DNA from 2 places in the Cognatiyoonia sp. IB215446 genome. Region 2 is predicted to be linked to the other one. Evidence: riboswitches for the same ligand, from Rfam matches in the RefSeq annotation. Region 2 holds a riboswitch; the other holds the start of a gene.

What was found. Region 2 has a riboswitch for cobalamin ahead of SLH49_RS22100 (alpha/beta hydrolase). Riboswitches for the same ligand answer to the same signal wherever they lie in the genome.
Region 1: linked by a shared signal. The riboswitch ahead of cobW (cobalamin biosynthesis protein CobW) and the one ahead of SLH49_RS22100 (alpha/beta hydrolase) in region 2 are both predicted to bind cobalamin.

Annotation. Positions count from the first base shown of each region.
Region 1 is NZ_JAXBMD010000001.1:414,836-419,882, reverse strand. It holds gene smc (chromosome segregation protein SMC) at 1-2,091, opposite strand, end outside; cobalamin riboswitch at 2,327-2,544, shown strand; gene cobW (cobalamin biosynthesis protein CobW) at 2,749-3,807, shown strand; gene SLH49_RS02090 (GNAT family N-acetyltransferase) at 3,804-4,253, shown strand; gene cobN (cobaltochelatase subunit CobN) at 4,302-5,047, shown strand, end outside.
Region 2 is NZ_JAXBMD010000014.1:2,192-7,238, forward strand. It holds gene SLH49_RS22095 (NnrU family protein) at 158-829, shown strand; gene SLH49_RS22100 (alpha/beta hydrolase) at 881-1,819, opposite strand; cobalamin riboswitch at 1,802-2,008, opposite strand; gene SLH49_RS22105 (imelysin family protein) at 2,161-3,423, opposite strand; gene SLH49_RS22110 (hypothetical protein) at 3,438-3,917, opposite strand; gene hemP (hemin uptake protein HemP) at 3,914-4,081, opposite strand; gene SLH49_RS22120 (hypothetical protein) at 4,081-4,245, opposite strand; gene SLH49_RS22125 (extracellular solute-binding protein) at 4,441-5,047, shown strand, end outside.

The DNA of each region.
Region 1 (5,047 bases), on a different contig from region 2:
GCGGCTTGCGGCACGGTTCGCATCGGTGACCGCCTGATCAGCGTCCCGGCGCGCTTTCCGCGCGGTATGGTCCGCCTCGGTCTGCTCTTTCAGCAAGACCGTCAGCGCCTCATGGGCTTGAGCCGCACCCTGTGCCGTCGCGTTGGCGTCTTCAAGATCGCGCTTGAGCTCAGTCAGCCGGTTCAGCTGCTGCAAGCGTAATGCGGCCGTTGATGGCGCGTCTTCTGCGCCCGCGCGGAAACCGTCCCAGCGCCACAGATCTCCCTCAACCGAGACCAGCCGCTGCCCCGGCTTCAGATCCGCTTGTAAGCGAGGCCCATCGGCCTGATCCACCAGCCCGACCTGCGACATCCGCCGCACCAAGACTTCCGGCACGGCCACATAGTTGGTCAGCGCCTTCACGCCATCGGGCAATGTCTGCGGTGCTGCATAGCCCGGCAACAAAGCCCAGCCCGACTTGGCCTCAGCGCCGACAGCGGGTGCGCGCAAATCGTCGGCCAATGCTGCGCCCAGCGCCTTTTCATAGCCGCCTTCGACGCGCAAAAGGTCAAGGACCTGCCCGCCCTCGGCGGTGTCGCGTTCCACCAGCTTGGCCAATGCGGCCACCTCGGCGCGCAGCGCATTTGCCTCGCCTTCCGCCTCCGATCGCAAAGCGCGCGCTTCGCTTTCGCGTGATTGGGTTTCGGCGCGCGCTGCTTCGGTGGCCACGAGCGCTGTATCGGCGGCCTCAGCGGCCGCGATCGCCGCCTTTTCGGCCTCACCGGCACTTGCAAAATCGGCCTCGGCCTTTGTCAGGTTCGCGCGCGCCTCATCCATGGCTGCCTTGGCACGCGCGGCCTCAGCCTCGCTTTTTTCCAACGTCGTGCGACTATCATCCAGCAAGCGCTGTGCGGATTGATGCCGCGCCGCCAGACGCGCCACATCCTCTGTCATCCGCGCCGTATCAGCCTCGCGTTCCTGCAACACACCCGCCGCCTCGCGTGCTGCCACCTGTGCTGCATCCAGCCGCTTGTCATGGCCCTCTCCGGCCTTCGTGATTTCCCGCGCTTCCCATTCAAGCCGTTCAATCGTCTCGCCCGCATCCTTGTTCAGTCCAGCCTCACGCTCCATATCGCGACCGAGCTGGTCGATGCGGGCGCGCAGCGTCTCGATCATATCAAGCGCACGCTGTTCCTGATCCTTTAGCGTATCCCGTTGCACCTGCAGGCGCTGCAGAACCGCTGCCGCAATCGCCTCTTCCTCACGCAAGGGGGGCAGCGCATCTTCCGCCCCCTGACGCGCTTTGCCGGCCTCGCGCGCCGCTTTTTCAGCCTGCGCTGCCGCGGTTGTCCGCTCGCGCAACTGCTCGGACGCGGCCAAAAGCGCCTCGTCGGCCTCTTTCCAGCGGCGGTAAAGCAACATGCCCTCCGCCTTGCGCAGCTTCTCCCCGATCTCGCGATAGCGCGCGGCCTGTTTGGCCTGCCGGGCCAGTTGCGCAAGCTGTGAGGCCAGTTGTTCGATCACGTCATCAACGCGCGTGAGGTTCGTCTCGGCCCCTTTCAACTTCAGTTCCGCCTCATGACGCCGCTGATAAAGGCCCGAAATCCCGGCTGCCTCTTCCAGAATACGGCGGCGCGCCTTGGGTTTCGCGTTGATCAGTTCCGCGATCTGCCCCTGCCGGACCAAGGCGGGCGAATGCGCCCCGGTGGAGGCATCGGCAAACAGCATCTGCACATCCCGTGCGCGCACGTCCTTTGCTCCAACCTTATAGGCCGAGCCCGCATCGCGCGTGATCCGACGAATGATCTCCAGATTATCGCTGTCGTTGAACGCCGCCGGGGCCAGCCGTTCTCCATTATCGATGATCAGCGACACTTCGGCAAAGTTCCGGGCAGGCCGGGTGGAGGCACCGGCAAAGATCACATCTTCCATGCCCCCGCCGCGCATGGCCTTGGGGCGGTTTTCACCCATGACCCAGCGCAAGGCTTCCAAGAGGTTCGACTTTCCACAACCATTGGGGCCGACCACGCCCGTCAGACCATCCGCGATGATCAGATCGGTTGGATCAACAAAGCTTTTAAAGCCATTCAGTCGGAGCTTGCTAAACCGCACGCGATGTCCTGCTCTTGATTCCCTCAAGTTGACAAATTCTGTCCCTTCGCGATGGCGCGAGTCAACGCGGGTACGCTAGATAAGGCCAAAACCGGCCACTTATCCACAAGATATTGAACCTCACCCCTTCATCATGGTCCAAAAAACCCCCGCCGGAGGCATCCGACCTGTCAAGCAAAGCCGCCCGCTGCCCTGTAAGCGTCGCTTTCCACCTTGACCCTTCTGCCTCCAAAGGCGCACACATAACGCGTATGGTTCCCCGCCGATGCCCAGCATCAGGGGATGAAATGGGAATGTGGACGGGTCGATCTACCTCAGAGACCTCAAGCCACAGCCGCCCCCGCGACTGTATGCGGAGAGCGTTTGCGACAATGCCACTGGGGCAATCCCGGGAAGGCCGCAAAATGCCGAGACCCGCAAGCCAGGAGACCAGCCATGCAAAGTAACGCAACCTGCCGTCGGGGATGACGGTAAAGGAGGATCAACATGTCTATCGCATCAGGTGCCGTTCATCGCACCACGCTTAATCCAGCAAGCCCGGCAGCTCACCGCGCACAGGCGGTGTCTTCATTGGATATCAGGCGGACCACGACCGCTTAGTCCCCAAAGCATGCGGCGTGACTGCATGACATCTGACCAAACGCGATAGGACACAACATGCCCGCAAAGATCCCTGCCACCGTTGTCACCGGCTTTCTTGGCGCCGGAAAGACGACCCTCATCCGCCACATGCTGCAAAACGCCGAAGGCAAGAAGATCGCGCTCATCATCAATGAATTCGGCGATCTCGGCGTCGATGGCGATATCCTGAAAGGCTGCGGTGAGGAAACCTGCACCGAAGACGATATCGTAGAGCTTTCCAATGGCTGCATCTGCTGCACCGTGGCCGATGACTTCATCCCGACCATGGAGCAGCTTCTCAGCCGCGAGGACAAGCCCGATCACATCGTCATCGAAACCTCCGGTCTCGCCCTGCCGCAACCGCTGATCCGCGCGTTCAACTGGCCTGGCATCTCTACCAAAGTGACCGTTGATGGGGTCGTGACAGTTGTGGATGGCCGCGCCGTCCATGATGGCCAGTTCGCACATAATGTGGCTGCGGTCGATGCCCAGCGCGCGCAGGACGACAATCTAGATCACGAAACGCCGCTGTCAGAGCTCTTCGAGGATCAGGTCGCCTGCGCTGACATGATCGTCGTAAACAAGGCCGACCTTCTGAACGAAGATGAGGCTGGTGTCTTGACCGACCGCCTCAAAACCGAGTCCCGTGACGGCGTGCAGGTGGTCAAAGCCGCCATGGGCGCGCTTCCGGTCGACGTACTGCTCGGTCAGGGCATCGGGGCCGAAGCTGACCTCGAAAGCCGCCACGAAATCCACCACCATCATCATCACCACGATGACGATGATCACGATCATGAACACGAGCACGGCCATGATGAATTCGAAAGCTTCATCATCACGCGCGGCGAAGTCGCGGATGCAAACGCCTTCGCCGAACAGGTGGCCGACACAATCCGCGCGCATGGTATTCTGCGCCTGAAAGGCTTCGTCGCGGTCGCCGGCAAACCGATGCGGCTGACGCTGCAGGCCGTAGGTCCGCGCGTCGACACCTATTTCGATCAGCCGTTCGGCGATGCCGCGCGCGACACAAGGTTGGTTGTGATCGGTGAGGCCGGGCTTGATCATGCGGCCATCACAGCAGCGCTCGCCGCATGATTATCGTCGAACGGAATGACCCGCACCATCCCGGCGCCAAGGCTTTGCTCGAGCAAAGCCATGCGCTGATGCGCTCACTCTTTCCACCGGAAGAGAACTTCTTCCTCGATTTCGACGCGCTGGTCGCCCCGGATATCCACTTCTTCACCGCCCTTGAAGACGATGAGATCGTTGGCACGGGCGCGCTCAAGACCTGCGAAGGCTACGGCGAAATCAAATCCATGTTCGTCGCCGAAGAGGCGCGCGGCAAAGGCGTGGCCGACGCCATCCTGCGCCAGATCGAGGACCAGGCCCGCGAAGAAAACCTGCCCGTCCTGAAGCTGGAAACCGGTGATGCGTTGGTCGCTGCCCTGAAGCTCTATGTGCGCAATGGATATAAAACCTGCGAAGCCTTCGGCCCCTACATGACGGCAACCCGGTCAGTCTTCATGGAGAAGACGCTGTGAACTGGACGCAAGGCCGTCCCAGACCCCGATCCGGGGCCTCAACCTGAAATGCACCTGCTCGCCGCCACCCCTGGCGCCATCGCTGACGGCACCGAACCGGTTGATCTGAACCAGACACCCGCAGACGTCGTCATCATTTCGGCAGCGGATACAGAACTCGCCGCCCTCTCGGATGCGCGGGCCGAGATGGAGAAGCCGCCCACCCTGCGGCTGGCCAATATGATGCATCTGACCCATCCAATGTCGGTCGATCTGCACCTCGACAATTGCGCCACGAAATCCCGTCTCGTGATTGCCCGTATTCTGGGTGGCGCGGGCTACTGGAAATACGGATTGACCCAATATGCTGCTCGGCTGCACGAGGCTGGCGTCCCCTTCGTGGCCCTGCCCGGTGACGACAAACCGGACCCGGAATTGCGCGAACTCTCCACAGTCGCGCCGGAGGATTACGATACGCTCTGGTCCTACCTGATCGAAGGTGGCCCGCAAAACAGCAACAACCTCCTGCGCTATGCCCAGGCCCTACTGGATGACGGGGACAAACCCAGCGCACCCGCACCGCTCTTACGCGCGGGCATCTACTGGCCCGGCGCGGGCATCGCCGATCTGGATGCGGCCAAGGCAGGCTGGACCGATGGTGCACCGATCATCCCCATCATCTTCTACCGCGCCCTTGTTCAGGGCGGCGGCCTCAACCCGATCAACAAGCTCACCCGCAGCCTCAGCCGCGCAGGTCTCAATCCACTCCCCATCTTCGTGGCCAGCCTCAAGGACCCCGTCAGCACCGCAACGCT
Region 2 (5,047 bases):
ACTTGCTCACGATGTCCGAACCCTTTGAAGTAATTAAGCGCAAGACCAGCAAGTCGATCATGCTGAAATACGATACAGGACATAGGTTGATGATCGTAACGGAAACGTTTTGCAGTGTCTTATACGCCTTATCGCTGGCGAAGCGAGGGCGATAAACATGGCATGGGCTGGTTTTATCGTGGCTTTCATCGCCTTTTTTGTCACGCATTCTTTGCCTGTCAGGCCACCCTTGCGACCCATTCTGGTGCGGGCGCTTGGCCCGCGTGGGTTCGGTTTGGCCTACGGGGCATTGTCATTGGGTGCCTTGACATGGTTGATCATTGCCGCGGGACAGGCACCCTTTGTCCCCCTTTGGTCTTGGGCGCCTTGGCAAAATGGTGTTGCACTGATCCTGATGGGACTGTCTTGCATCATCTTCAGCCTGGGGCTTGGACGCCCAAATCCGTTTTCCTTTGGCGGCGCGCAAAATTACCTATTCGACCCACAGCGACCGGGCATTGTGCGCCTGACACGCCATCCTCTGCTGACAGCACTTGCAGTGTGGGCGCTGGCCCATCTGATCCCGAATGGTGATCTGGCGCATGTGATCCTGTTTGGTGTCTTCGCAGGTTTTGCCAGCTTTGGTGGGCTGCTTGTTGATCGCCGCAAACGCCGCGAGATGGGGCAGGGGTGGCAGATGCTCAAAGATGACATGGGCCGTCAGGCTCATGCGGTTGCTTTCATGTCAGCACCGGTCAGCGATGCTTTGCGCATCGTTGTTGCTGGTTTTGTTTATGTGGGGCTGCTGTGGCTCCACCCACGCGTGATCGGCGTCAATCCGATTATTTGACCTAACCTTTGTGCAAGCCAGCACGTCTCAGTGACCAGTACGCGGACTCTGTCAATCAGTTGTCCCGTTTTCCGAAATGAAATCGACGATGCTGGGCAGCACCATATCGTGCAGCGGTAGCGTGGGGTCGTAGTAGTCGGCGAGAGGATCCCCAGGGACCGCCTCTTTCAGCATATGGGTCCCGCCAGGCAGGTTTACGCGCCGCGCCTGCTGCATCGCACCTTTGAGCAGGTTCGCATCATCCAGGCTGACTTGCACGTCTGCATCACCTTGCATGATCAGCGCGGGACCATTCCAGTCTGCGGCGATAGCAGTAGGATCGTAGGAAAAGAGATCAATCATATAGCGCTGGAGGCTGGGTGAAAAAAGCGACTGCAAGACCGGCGATATGTCGGTTGGATCGCGGCCTGTGCCAGCTTCCAGGTCGGTCACGATAGACCTGATTTCCGGCATGATTGGCGCATTGGCCGGATTGGCTTCAAACTGCGCGATCATCAACTGCCCGACAGGTCGCCCGGGTGTTGCAAGAAGGATCAGACCGCAAAGGCTGGCAGGCGGGTCCTTTGCCGCTACCAAGGCCACCAGCCCGCCTTCGGAATGTCCGGCAATCCAGACGCATGGCGCAATCTGGGAAGCACGGTTCACCCAGCCGCGCAAATCATCGGCATAGGCCGCAATGGTGACATCGTTTGGATCAGCGATGGCCGCCTCGCTGCCAAAGAAACCGCGCTTATCGATGCGCAATGATGCGATACCATGCACCGCCAACCCTTCGGCGAGTAGCTTGTAGGTATCAGTGGCGAGCCCGGACTGGGGAGAATTCCCATCGCGGTCGGTCGGCCCTGATCCCGGTACAATCACCACAGCATGCGCTGCACCTTCCGGTGCGATCTGCTCTGCCTCCAGCGGCCCTGGCGGTCCGGGAATCTGGACTGCCTCCGCCATTGCGGAGGCGGGAAGAAAGAGCAGAAGAAGATATCGCAATCGCATGGCGGTTTCCTTGCTCGCGGGTCATAGCTTTGCCAGGCCTTCGTTACTGGCGCTCTGGTGCGTCATTGGTCATTCCGGCTTCGCTCACCGCTTGCAGTTGCGGGGACAGCCGCAGATTTAGATCTTGAGTGCTCACTGCGTTCTCTTTTCATCCGACGCACTTGATGCGCCAGAACCGAAGTAAATTTTGGATAATTTTAGCGATGGTAATGTCAAGTAGCGGCGCACGCATTCACCCAAAGCTTTTTGAAGAAGATGCAACGACCAAATACCAACTTGCTCAAAAGAGAAGGGGCGGTGCCACCAAAGCACCGCCCCGGTTTTCGAGCTTTTTAGGTCAGTTATTGAAAAACGGCTTCTGGATTATCGAGGCTGTCCGATCCTTCGATTTCGATCCCATCGGCGCCCAGAACGGCGATGACGCGTTCGATGGACCGCGTTTGGTCGATCAGCCCGTTCACGCCGCCCATGATCAAAGCTTCGCCGGCATCATTGCCACGCGCAAGCATCATATCATAGGTAAAGCCCGCCTCGGCCGCAGTTTTGATGCGGCCCAGGGCCATCACGGCATCGGACAATTTCGCTTTCATTTCCATATCCAGCGCAGGATCGGCTTCGGCCACCAGATCGGAAAGCGATGGTCCGCTTACCACGGTGCCGTCGATGCCCGTATAACTGCCAAGATAGACAGACTGGATGCCCACACCATTGTAGAAGTGATCATTATGCGTGTTGTCGGCAAAGCAAGAATGCTCTTCCTCGGGATCGTTGAGCATCACGCCAAGGCGCATCCGCTCACCAGCAGTTTCGCCGTAAGAAAGCGAGCCCATACCGGTTAGCATTGCAGCAATGCCTGCATCAGCGTCGGCCATCAATTCAGCGCGGGCCGCACCACCATCAGTCCATTGCGCGGCCATCCATTCCAAATCTGAGATCAGGAGGTCGGTTGCCGCCACCAGATATTCCGCGCGGCGGTCGCAATTGCCGTTCGTGCAAGCATCGCCCTGCGCATAGTCTGTCCAGGGGCGGTTGCCTGCGCCCGCCCCGTGCCCGTTGAGGTCCTGCCCCCACAGAAGGAACTCAATCGCGTGGTATCCGGTGGCGACATTCGCCTCCACCCCGTCCGCCTCTTGGAGTGTGTCTTCCAAAAGTGCGGGCGTGATAGTGGATGCATCCACAGTCTCACCAGACAGCGTGAAAGACGCATTGGCGATCACATTCAGCGTCGCTGCGGCGTTCTCATCCGTTGGACCACCGTAAGAGGCATCTACGTAATCGATCAGCCCTTCATCGAGTGGCCACGCGTTCACCTTGCCTTCCCAATCATCGACGATGGCATTGCCGAAGCGGAAAACCTCAGTCTGCTGGTAAGGAACGCGGGCGGCAAGCCAAGCTTCCTTCGCGGCCTCCAGGTGCTCCGCCGACGGATCGGCAACAAGCGCGTTGATCGCAGTTTGCAGCACTTTCGCAGATGTTAAGCTGTCAGTATATTTTGCGGCCGCCATATCGGCATAAGTGTCGAGGACGTCCGTTTTTTCGACCGCCAGAGCAGGCGTCGCAAGTGCCAGACAGAGTGCCGTTGACGCGAGATACGTGGATTTCATGAGGTTTTTCCCTGTTAGTGAAGTACTGGTTGATGAATTGGCTTCTTCGCGACCGCTTTGGGCGCGGCGAGGTTCATTTGTTTGAGCGCGAGGCCGAAATCCGCGGCTAGGCTGGTCAGGGCAGGGGCCATGTCGGGACGGACCAGCAGCATAGCGATCATCATGGCATCTTCACGCTCTCCGTCTGCGGCGCTCGCCACGAAATGGGCAAAGCTGGCCTCATCGGCACCAACACAGCGGCAATTTAACCCATGGCGGCAAAGCGGGCGGCGTCCGTGCCGAACACACATGCTGCAAAGCTCTGCAAAGGCGGCAACCGCATTGTGCCCGCGTCCTCTTCCCAGCGTGTTGATCAGGTCATTCATGACGTTCGTTTGCGTCTCTGGACCTTCGCACCACATGCGCAGGTAGATAACAGCAGCGGCTGTCAGCCCGTCAAAATCATCAATAACAGCAACAGTGGCCGCGCCACGATGTGCAAGGGACGCATTCATTTTGTCAGGATCAACTTGCCCGCGCGTGTGATACGCAAGACATAGACTTGATCGTCCAGCACGATATTGGCCTGGCCTTCATCACTGACCATATCGCGCGCATCAAAGCAGGGCAGATGTTGGGTAGGTTGCGTCGGTTGCGGCATCATCTTTGGCATACCCATCACAGCCGCCCCTCACGTCCGGCGCAGCGGTCAAGCATCCATTCCAGCTGCAATCCCGCACGGCTGCCATCGTGTTGCAACGCTTCGAGGAGCTCGGCCTTGGTCGGCACCGAGAGCTGGTCGTCCTGTTTGGTCGTTTTCGAGCTGTCCAATGGTTTGGGCATGACGAGAAGTCCTTTCATCGGGTGATTTGTCGGGCTTCCCCTGCTGCGAACACGGGTGGCTGGAAGATGAGTCCAAACCTGAGTGATTTTGTCACCCATGTCAATCTGACAATTTCGCTCAGGAATCTGGACATTGGCTTGAAACATGGTAAATGCAATTCCTGAGTAAAACGCTCATAAAACAGGGATTGGATCATGACACAGACCACCAAAGCACTTCTTATCGGCGCAACCGCGCTGACGGCGATCGCATCCTCGGCCTATGCCGAGGGTGAACTGAACCTTTATTCATCGCGTCATTACGACACTGATGAGCGGCTCTATTCCGACTTCACCGATATGACCGGCATCACGATCAACCGGATTGAAGGCAATGCGGATGAGCTAATTGCACGTATGGAAGCGGAAGGTGCAAACTCGCCCGCCGATATCCTGCTGACGGTCGATACATCCCGCTTGGAGCGCGCGAAGGAGGCCGGTGTGCTGCAATCCATCGACAGTGCGGTGCTTGAGACACGCATTCCCGAAGCGCTGCAGGATGATGACAACCAGTGGTTCGGCTTTAGCCAGCGTGCGCGCATTATCTTCTATGACAAGGCCGACGTGACCGACCCGCCCATGTCTTATGTCGATCTGGCCGATCCGGCTTATGAAGGCATGGTTTGCCACCGGTCCTCCACCAACGTGTATTCGCAGACCCTCGTTTCGGCAATTATCGAGAATTACGGCACGGAAGCGGCGACATCCTGGGCCGAAGGGTTCGTCAACAATTTTGCCCGTGATCCACAAGGTGGTGACACCG